DNA from 2 places in the Streptomyces sp. NPDC042346 genome. Region 1 is predicted to be linked to the other one. Evidence: riboswitches for the same ligand, from Rfam matches in the RefSeq annotation. Region 1 holds a riboswitch; the other holds the start of a gene.

Evidence for each region. A riboswitch is a leader RNA that binds a small molecule or an ion and turns the genes downstream of it on or off. The one in region 1 is predicted to bind S-adenosylmethionine.
Region 2: another riboswitch for S-adenosylmethionine. It lies ahead of thrC (threonine synthase); the one in region 1 lies ahead of ACZ6K0_RS29950 (aminotransferase class V-fold PLP-dependent enzyme).

What each region holds. Positions count from the first base shown of each region.
Region 1 is NZ_JBVJEH010000009.1:10,337-15,175, forward strand. It holds gene qcrB (cytochrome bc1 complex cytochrome b subunit) at 1-923, shown strand, start outside; gene trpD (anthranilate phosphoribosyltransferase) at 1,054-2,118, shown strand; SAM riboswitch class IV at 2,195-2,311, shown strand; gene ACZ6K0_RS29950 (aminotransferase class V-fold PLP-dependent enzyme) at 2,528-3,925, shown strand; gene ACZ6K0_RS29955 (Lrp/AsnC family transcriptional regulator) at 3,997-4,278, opposite strand; gene ACZ6K0_RS29960 (rhomboid family intramembrane serine protease) at 4,275-4,839, opposite strand, start outside.
Region 2 is NZ_JBVJEH010000001.1:152,902-157,740, reverse strand. It holds gene thrC (threonine synthase) at 1-1,125, opposite strand, end outside; SAM riboswitch class I at 1,119-1,263, opposite strand; gene ACZ6K0_RS00835 (glucosyl-3-phosphoglycerate synthase) at 1,412-2,353, shown strand; gene ACZ6K0_RS00830 (DUF7927 domain-containing protein) at 2,392-4,254, shown strand; gene ACZ6K0_RS00825 (alpha,alpha-trehalose-phosphate synthase (UDP-forming)) at 4,414-4,839, shown strand, end outside.

The DNA.
Region 1 (4,839 bases):
TCGTCCACAAGCACACGCATTACGAGGGCCCCGGCCGCACGAACAAGAACGTCGTCGGCATGCCGCTGCTGCCCGTGTACATGGCGAAGGCCGGAGGCTTCTTCTTCCTGGTCTTCGGTGTCATCGCGATCATCGCGGCGATCGCCTCGATCAACCCGATCTGGGCCATCGGCCCGTACCGCCCGGACCAGGTGTCCACCGGCGCCCAGCCCGACTGGTACATGGGCTTCGCCGAGGGTCTGATCCGTGTCATGCCGGGCTGGGAGATCAACCTCTGGGGCCACACGCTCGTCCTGGGCGTGATGATCCCGCTGGCGATCTTCCCGGCGGTGCTCGCGGCGATCGCGGTCTACCCGTTCATCGAGTCCTGGATCACCGGCGACAAGCGCGAGCACCACATCTCGCAGCGCCCGCGCAACGCTCCGACGCGCACCGCCTTCGGTGTCGCCTGGATCACCGCGTACATGGTCATGCTCGTGGGTGGTGGAAACGACCTCTGGGCGACCCACTTCCACCTGTCGATCAACTCGATCACCTGGTTCGTGCGGATCTTCTTCTTCGTCGGCCCGGTCATCGCGTTCATCGCCACCAAGCGGATCTGCCTCGGCCTCCAGCGCCGGGACAAGGACAAGGTGCTGCACGGCCGCGAGTCGGGCATCATCAAGCGCCTGCCGCACGGTGAGTTCGTCGAGGTCCACGAGCCGCTCAGCCAGGGCGAGCTGCACCGCCTCACGGCGCACGAGCAGTACGAGGCCGCGGAGCTCCCGGCGGCGGTCGACGAGAACGGCGTCGAGCGCAAGATCGGCGCCATCGAGAAGCTCCGGGTCAAGCTCAACAAGGGCTACTACGGCGGCGACAGCCAGGTCGCCAAGCCCACCTCGGAGGAGTACAAGGAGATCCAGAGCGGCCACGGCCACCACTGATCCCCTGACCTTCCACTGATGTAGGTCGCCACGGTGAGAGCCCCGTCCATTCGATGGACGGGGCTCTTCGCCGTCCCCGGGGCTCGATAGGGTGGCCTTGTACTTCCCTACGTGACTGCCAGGAGCTGCCATGAGCGCTGCGACCCCCGCTGGAGGACCTACGTCGGCGGGCCGCTCCTGGCCCGTCCTCCTGAACGGCCTGCTCGACGGCCGCGACCTCGCCGCCGACGACACGGCCTGGGCGATGGACCTGATCATGCGCGGCGAGGCGACCGACGCCCAGATCGCCGGATTCATGGTGGCGCTGCGGGCCAAGGGCGAGACGGTCGCGGAGATCACCGGTCTCGTGCGGAGCATGTACGAGCACGCCAACGTGATCGAGGTGCCGGGCCCCGCCGTCGACATCGTCGGCACCGGCGGCGACGGCGCCAAGACGGTCAACATCTCCACGATGGCGTCGATCGTCGCCGCCGGAACGGGCGTGAAGGTCGTCAAGCACGGCAACCGCGCCGCGTCCTCCGCCTCCGGCTCCTCCGACGTCCTGGAGAAGCTCGGCATCAACCTGAACCTGACCCCGCAGCGGGTCGCCGAGGTCGCCGAGGAAGCCGGCATCACCATCTGCTTCGCGGTGAAGTTCCACCCGGCGCTGCGGCACGTCGCCGCCGCGCGCGGCCAGCTGGGCATCCGGACCACCTTCAACGTCCTCGGCCCGCTGACCAATCCGGCCAAGGTACGGGCCCAGGCCGTCGGCGTCGCCGACGCGCGCATGGCGCCGATCGTGGCCGGGGTCTTCGCCGAGCGCGGCAACTCCGCCCTGGTCTTCCGCGGCGACGACGGCCTGGACGAGCTGACGACCACCTCCACCTCCCGGGTCTGGGTGGTCCGCGACGGCGCCGTGACCGAGGAGCGCTTCGACCCGCGGGACGTGGGCATCGACCTCGTCCCCCTGGAGGCGCTGCGCGGCGCGGACGCCTCGTTCAACGCCGACGTCGCCCGCCGCCTGCTCGCGGGGGAGACCGGGCCCGTACGGGACGCGGTGCTCCTCAACACCGCGGCGGCGCTCACCGCCCTGGAGCCGGGCGAGGGCACTCTCGCGGACCGGCTGCGGGCCGGCATCGCGAAGGGCGCCGAGGCGATCGACTCCGGCGCGGCCCGCCAGGCCCTGGAGCGCTGGATCGCCGCCAGCAACGCCTAGTTCCCGGCCAAGACCCCGGTCCAGCATGCGGACCGGGGTCTTGCGCTTCCGCGATCATGTGGCAGGATGCATGCCAGGTCATGAGTGACAGCTGTGAAGCCCCGGCTTGCTGTCCGGCAACCCTCCGTCCGTGGCGGGGTGCCCCGGGTGAAGACCAGGCCGTAGGCAGCGAGGTCTACGGCAAGCGCGGACCCCTCGAACACCAGGGGTCCTGGTCTCTCGAGGAGCTTTTTCCGTGAGCAAGCGAATGCGATAGGGCGAATCCGCCCCAACTTCACCCTCGGAACAGGGTCACTTCCGCGTACCCACGCACCCGTCGTTCTCCGAGGCATCACCCGTACCCCGCCGTGTCCGGCCGCGTACGGATTCCACTGAAGCCATTCAGCACCGCCCGCCGGGAGATATCGCCATGTCCGCACGCCCGAACACCGTCGCCGCCACCGCCGTTTCCGCCGCCGAGTCCGCCGACCCCTGCTGCGCCGCCCCGCTGCCGGTCCTCGGCCGGGACGTCACCGTCCCGCTCGTCACCGGCGGCGAAGTGACCTACGCGGCGCTCGACTACGCCGCCAGCGCCCCGGCGCTCCAGCGGGTGTGGGACGACGTCGCCGCGTACGCCCCCTACTACGGCAGCGTCCACCGCGGCGCCGGCTACCTCTCCCAGCTCTCCACCGACCTCTTCGAGAACAGCCGCGTCACCGTCGCCGAGTTCCTCGACTGCCGCCCCGGCGACCAGGTCGTCTTCACCCGCTCCACCACCGACTCGCTCAACCTGCTCGCCGCCACCCTCCCGGCCGGCTGCGAGGTCTTCGTCTTCGAGACCGAGCACCACGCCTCGCTGCTGCCCTGGCGCGACGCCCGCGTCACCTACCTCAACGCGCCGCGCACCCCGGAGCAGGCCGTCGCCACCCTGGAGCGCGCGCTCGCCGACCGCGACCCCTACGGTCCCGCCCTGGTCTGCGTCACCGGCGCCTCGAACGTCACCGGTGAGCTGTGGCCGGTGAAGGAGCTCGCCGCCGCCGCGCACGCCCACGGCGCCCGGATCGTGCTCGACGCCGCCCAGCTCGCGCCCCACCACCCCGTCTCCGTACAGGAGTTGGACGTGGACTGGATCGCCTTCTCCGGGCACAAGCTGTACGCGCCCTTCGGCTCGGGCGTCCTCGCGGGCCGCTCCGACTGGCTCCAGGACTCCGAGCCTTACCTCGCCGGCGGCGGCGCCTCCCGCAAGGTGGCGCGCCGCGCCGACGGCGGCGTGGACGTGGAGTGGCACACCACCGCGGCCCGCCACGAGGCCGGCTCCCCGAACGTCATCGGCGTCTACTCCATCGCCTCCGCCTGCAAGGCGCTCACCGAGGCCGGCTTCGACCAGCTCGTCGCCCGCGAGCAGCACCTGATCGACACGGTCCGCGCGGGCCTCGCCGAGGTGCCCGAGGTCAAGGTGCTCTCGCTCTTCGGCGACGACGCCCCCCGCGTCGGCGTCATCTCCTTCGTCGTGGAGGGCTGGAACAGCTCCCACTTCGCCGCCGCGCTCTCCGCCGAGTACGGCATCGGCGTCCGCGACGGCCTGTTCTGCGCCCACCCGCTGGTCCGCACGCTGCTCGGCAGCGACCCGCAGGACCCGGGCGAGTGCGGCGCCCCCGAGGCCGCGCCCGGCGAGCGCTCGCTCAACGCCATCCGGGTGAGCTTCGGCGCCGGTACGCCGGACGAGCACGTGGAGCGGTTCGTCGGCGCCGTGAAGGAGCTCGTCCGGGACGGCGCGCAGTGGAAGTACCGCACCGAGGACGGCCGCTGCGTTCCGGACCGCGGCTGATCAGTCACTCGTACGGGTGAAGGGGGCCTCCCGACCGGGAGGCCCCCTTCACTCATGACGCGTGTGCGGCCTCAGGACTCCAGGCCGATGGCGAAGGCCGCCTCCAGGTCGTGCTGGGAGTACGTACGGAACGCCACGTGGGTGTCCGTGGCCTCGACGCCGGGGATCTTGCTGATGCTTCCGGGGATCACGTCCGCCAGGTCGTCGTGGCGCGGGACCCGGACCATGGCGATCAGGTCGTAGGTGCCGGTCACCGAGAAGACCTCGCTGACGCTGTCGAGCGCGGCGATCGACTCGGCGATCTCGGGGATGCGGTCCACGCTGGTCTTGATGAGCACGATCGCGGTGATCACGGCTGGCTTTCTCCCTCGGTCGCCGCGGCTGGAGCCTTCACTCTATCCCCACCCCGGTAGCGGCCCCAGGCGTAGAGGAAGCCGACGGAGAAGCCCACGACGTGGGCCAGATAGGCGACGCCGGGGCCGGGGCCCGCCGCCCGTGCCGCCAGCCACTGGAGCACGAACCAGAAGATCAGCACGATCCAGGCGGGGAAGCGCAGCGGCAGGAAGAAGAGGAAGGGGAAGAGGCTGGTCACCCGGGACCGCGGGAAGAGGAAGAGGAACGCCCCGAGCACCCCGGAGATCGCCCCGGACGCCCCGACGAGCGTCTGCTCGCTGTTCGCGTGCGCCACCGCGTACCCGAGGAGGGCGAGATAGCCGGTGCCCAGGTAGAAGAGGGCGAACGCGACCGGACCCATGCGCTCCTCGGCCATCGCGCCGAAGACGTAGAGGAAGAGCATGTTTCCCAGCAGGTGGAGCCAGCTGCCGTGGACGAAGAGCGCGGTGAGCGGGGTGAGCAGGGCGCGCGGGTCGCCGCCCATCAGCTCGGCGGGGACCACGCCCCAGCGGCGGAAGTAC
Region 2 (4,839 bases), on a different contig from region 1:
GCCCGCGGTCTCGGCGAAGATGCCCTCGGTCTGGGCGAGCAGCTTGATCGCGTCCACGACCTGCTCGTCGTTCACGTCCTCCACGGCGCCGCCGGTGCGGCGGGCGATGTCGAGGACGTACGGGCCGTCGGCCGGGTTGCCGATCGCGAGCGACTTGGCGATCGTGTTCGGCTTCTGCGGGCGGACGACGTCGTGGCCGGCCTTGAAGGCGACGGAGACCGGGGAGCAACCCTCGGCCTGCGCGCCGAAGATCTTGTACGGCTTGTCCTCGACGAGGCCCAGCTTGATGAGCTCCTGCAGACCCTTGTCGATCTTGGTGAGCTGCGAGCCGGACGCGATCGGGATGACGAGCTGGTCGGGGATGACCCAGCCGAGCTGCTCGCAGATCTCGTACGCCAGCGTCTTGGAGCCCTCGCCGTAGTACGGGCGGAGGTTGACGTTGACGAAGCCCCAGCCCTCGCCGAGCGGGTCGCCGATGAGCTCGGAGCAGAAGCGGTTGACGTCGTCGTAGTTGCCCTCGATGGCGACGAGTTCACCGCCGTAGACGCCGGCCATGACGACCTTGCCCTGCTCCAGGTCGTGCGGGATGAAGACGCAGGAGCGGAAGCCGGCGCGGGCGGCCGCGGCGCCGACGGCGCCGGCCAGGTTGCCGGTGGAGGAGCAGGAGAGCGTGGTGAAGCCGAAGGCGCGGGCGGCCTCGATGGCCTGCGCGACGACCCGGTCCTTGAAGGAGTGGGTCGGGTTGCCCGAGTCGTCCTTGACGAAGAGCTTGCCGGGGGCGACACCGATCTCGCGGGCGAGGTTGTCGGCCTGGACGAGCTTGGTCCAGCCCGGGTTCAGGTTCGGCTTCTCGGCGACGTCGGCGGGGACGGGCAGCAGGGGGGCGTAGCGCCAGATGTTGGCGGGGCCGGCCTCGATCTGCTTGCGCAGTGCCTCGGGGTCACCGGTGGGGAGGTCGTACGCGACTTCGAGCGGTCCGAAACAGAGTTCGCAGGCGAAGATCGGGCCGAGTGCGAACACTTCACCGCATTCGCGACAGGAAAGCCCGGACGCGGGACCGAGGTCTACCGAAGTGGCGGGGGTAACCGTCTGTACAGCCATGGAGGCGAGGCCCTTTCTCCTCATCTTTCCCATGACGAACTTTTCGTCATGAGACGGATTTGGCACCTTCCCGAGTCGGGGACCTCGCTGGAGGACGAGTAACCGACTGGAGGGTTGCCGGGGCTTCAACGGGCCGTTTCCCTCTGCCCCTCTGGATGAGCGGTATTCGATTGTGAAGCGCGGTGAACTTCGTTCCTGCGCTCCGACGCGGGCGGCACCCCGACGTGCATCGGGCATCCGCGTTGTTCAAGACTGTAACCGAAGGCCCGGGAGCCTGGACGGGCCGTCCGTACCGCGAGATGGAGATCACGTGCTGGAAGAGGTGGAGCGCTGGCTGGCCCGGCGGTCCTGGTCCGTGGCTGACCGGCCGATGGAGCGGATCCTCGCCGCCAAGCGGAACACGAAGGTCAGCGTCGTGCTGCCGGCGCTGAACGAGGAGGCGACGGTCGGTGACATCGTCGCCGTGATCCGCCGCGAGCTGATGTCGGAGGCGGTGCCGCTCGTCGACGAGCTGGTGGTCCTCGACTCGGGCTCGACGGACCGTACGGCGGAGGTGGCCGCGGCGGCCGGGGCGCGGGTGGTCGCGCGGGACGCGATCCTCCCCCGGATACCGGCCGTCCCCGGCAAGGGCGAGGTCCTGTGGCGGTCACTCATGGTGACGAGCGGGGATGTCGTGTGCTTCGTCGACGCGGACCTGCGGGACTTCTCCGCGGACTTCGTGACGGGGATCGTGGGCCCCCTGCTCACCGACCCGGACGTCGACTTCGTCAAGGCGATGTACGACCGCCCGTTCGGAGACACTCCCGGTCAGGGCGGTCGGGTGACGGAGCTGGTGGCGCGGCCGCTGCTCAACCTCCACTGGCCGCAGCTGGCCGGCTTCGTCCAGCCGCTGGGCGGCGAGTACGCGGCGCGGCGCTCGCTCCTGGAGCGGCTGCCCTTCCCGGTCGGTTACGGAGTGGAGCTGGGGCTGCTCGTCGACGCGCTGCACACGGTGGGCCTGGACGCGCTCGCCCAGGTGGACGTGGGCGTGCGCAAGCACCGGCACCAGGACGAGCGGGCGCTGGGCCGGATGGCCGCGGCGATCTACCGGACGGCGCAGCTGCGGCTCTCTCGCGGGCACCTGGTGCGGCCGCGGCTGACCCAGTTCGAGCGGGGCGAGGAGGGGTTCAGTCCCCGGACCTACGCGGTGGACACGGAGGAGCGGCCGCCGATGCTCGACATCGCGGAGTACACGCGCCGCCGCGTGGCGTAACGCCACCAGATGATCCGCTTTGCCTACATTGCCCTTTTATGCGCTTCAGACAACAGCACCTGGGCAGTGTGGCGGCGGTCGTCGGCCTCGTCGGGGCCACGCTCGCGCTCTCGACGGCGGGGCCGGCCGCGGCGGACGTCGTCGAGCCCTTCGGCAAGCGGTACGACGAGTCGGTCTACGGCGACTTCACGACCCTCGGCAACACGGTCATGGGCTGCCCGACGGCCCCCGCGGACCTGGCCACGCGCTGCACGGTCGCGGCGAGCGGGCAGGGCTCCGACAACAACAACACCTTCGTGATGCGGAAGATCGACACGGCCGGCACGGCGGCGGGCACCGCGGCGCCCGAGTACGGCTCCAGCACCGGCCACGTCAGGATCCCGGCGGGTGCCGAGGTCGCGTACGCCCGGCTGTTCTGGGGCGGCAACGACGGCACGTACAAGGGGCCGAGCGGGGCCCGGCTCCGGCGCTGCGACATCTCCGGCGCCGACGTCGAGGCCTCGCCCGGGGACCCGGCGACGACCGCTCCGGTGATCAAGGTCGGGGCGGGGCCCGCGACCCCGGTCTCGATCGACAGCATGGTCACCGACCCGCCCGACACGAACGGCCCGCACTACTACACGGGCGAGTCGGACGTGACGGCCGCCTTCGCGGGCGTCTCGGGGACGGACGCTCAGGTGGCGGTCGGCAACATCTGGGCGCCGGACGGCAAGGGCTGCGTGGGCGGCTGGTCCCTGACCGTCGTCCACAAGTTCCCCGGCCCCGACCCGGCCCGCGCCCCGGAGCGGCGGAACGTGTACGTCTACGGCGGCCACGTCCTCCAGCGCTCGACCTCCCCCGCCACCACGATCACCGTCGACGGCTTCTACCGGAGCACCGGCACGGCACGGGCGAGCGTCACCGCGTACGAGGGCGACTGGAACACCCCGGGCGACAAGTTCCTCGTCGACGGCAAGAACGTCACCGAAGCGCACACCGGCAACACCAACAACTTCTTCATCAGCGAGGACGACGGCGCCGTCGCCCCGAAGCTCGTCAACAACCTCAGCATCGACGCCAAGGCCTTCGACATCCCGGCGGGCGCCGTCCCGCAGGGCGCGACCTCGGCCGATCTGACCTTCTCCACGAGCGGCGACACGTACGTGCCCTCGGGTCTTGCCTTCTCCGTGCCGGTGCCCGACCTGGAGATCACGAAGACGGCGAGCCCGCGCACGGTGAAGCCGGGCGACACCCTCACGTACACGATCACCGCGAAGAACATCAGCGCGATCGACTACCCGAACGCCAAGTTCGCCGACGACCTGACCGGGAACCTCGACGACGCCGACTACAACGGCGACGTGAAGACGGACCTGGGCGAGGTCTCGTACACGAAGCCGAGGATCGGGTACGTGGGGAACATCCCCGCCGGGAAGACGGCGACCGTCACGTACTCGGTGAAGATCAAGGACCCGGCGACCGGCGACGGGAAGCTCCGCAACAGCGTCGAGGTGGAGACCCCGCGCTCCAACTGCGGCGACGGCAGCGAGGACCCGGCCTGCGCGGTGACCCCGGTGATCGAGAAGCCGACGCCGCCCCCGACGCCGACGACCTCCCCGCCGGTGGACCCGACCGACCCGCCGGAGCCGACGGGCTCCCCGACGCCGACGGAGCCCACGGACCCCGCCTCCCCGTCGGGCTCCCCCTCCGCGTCGCCCTCCACGCCCGTCTCCACCTCCGCCCCGGCGAGCACCTCCACGCCCGTCCCCCCGGCCCCCGGGCCCCACGGGGACAACGGCGGCTCGATGGCCGAGACGGGCAGCAGCGGTGAGCGGCTGTGGCTGCTCGGCGCGCTCGGCGTGGCCCTCGCGGCGACGGGCCTGGTGGCGAAGGCGGCCATGCGCGGCCGACGCGACCACTGACCCGCGCTGGGACGCGATCACTGACCCGCGCTGACCCCGCACGACCCCCTCCGATCCACCTCTGATCCCCCGCTGACCCCGCGCTGACCCTCCGTGGCCGGATCGGCCCGTCTCGTATACGTACGTTTGAGCGTTTACGGGACGGGCTAGGTTCGCCCCATGGCTACTGTGCTCGTGGCATCCAATCGGGGACCCGTCTCGTACGTGCTCGGCGAGGACGGTTCGCTCGACGCCCGCAGGGGCGGAGGCGGCCTGGTCTCGGGCCTGAGCGCCATCTCCTCCCAGGACAGCCTGTGGGTGTGCGCGGCCCTCGGCGAGGGCGACCGGGAGGCGGTGCGGCGCGGGGTCGGCGAGCCGGGCGTGCGGATGCTGGACATCGCCCCCGACGTGTACGCCGACGCGTACAACGGCATCGCGAACTCGGTGCTCTGGTTCCTCCACCACCATCTGTACGACATCCCGCGCGAGCCCGTCTTCGACGCGGAGTTCCGGCGCCTCTGGGAGTCGTACCGGGCCTACAACCGCGCCTTCGCCGAGGCCCTCGCCGCCGAGGCGGACCGGGGCGCGGCGGTCCTGGTGCAGGAC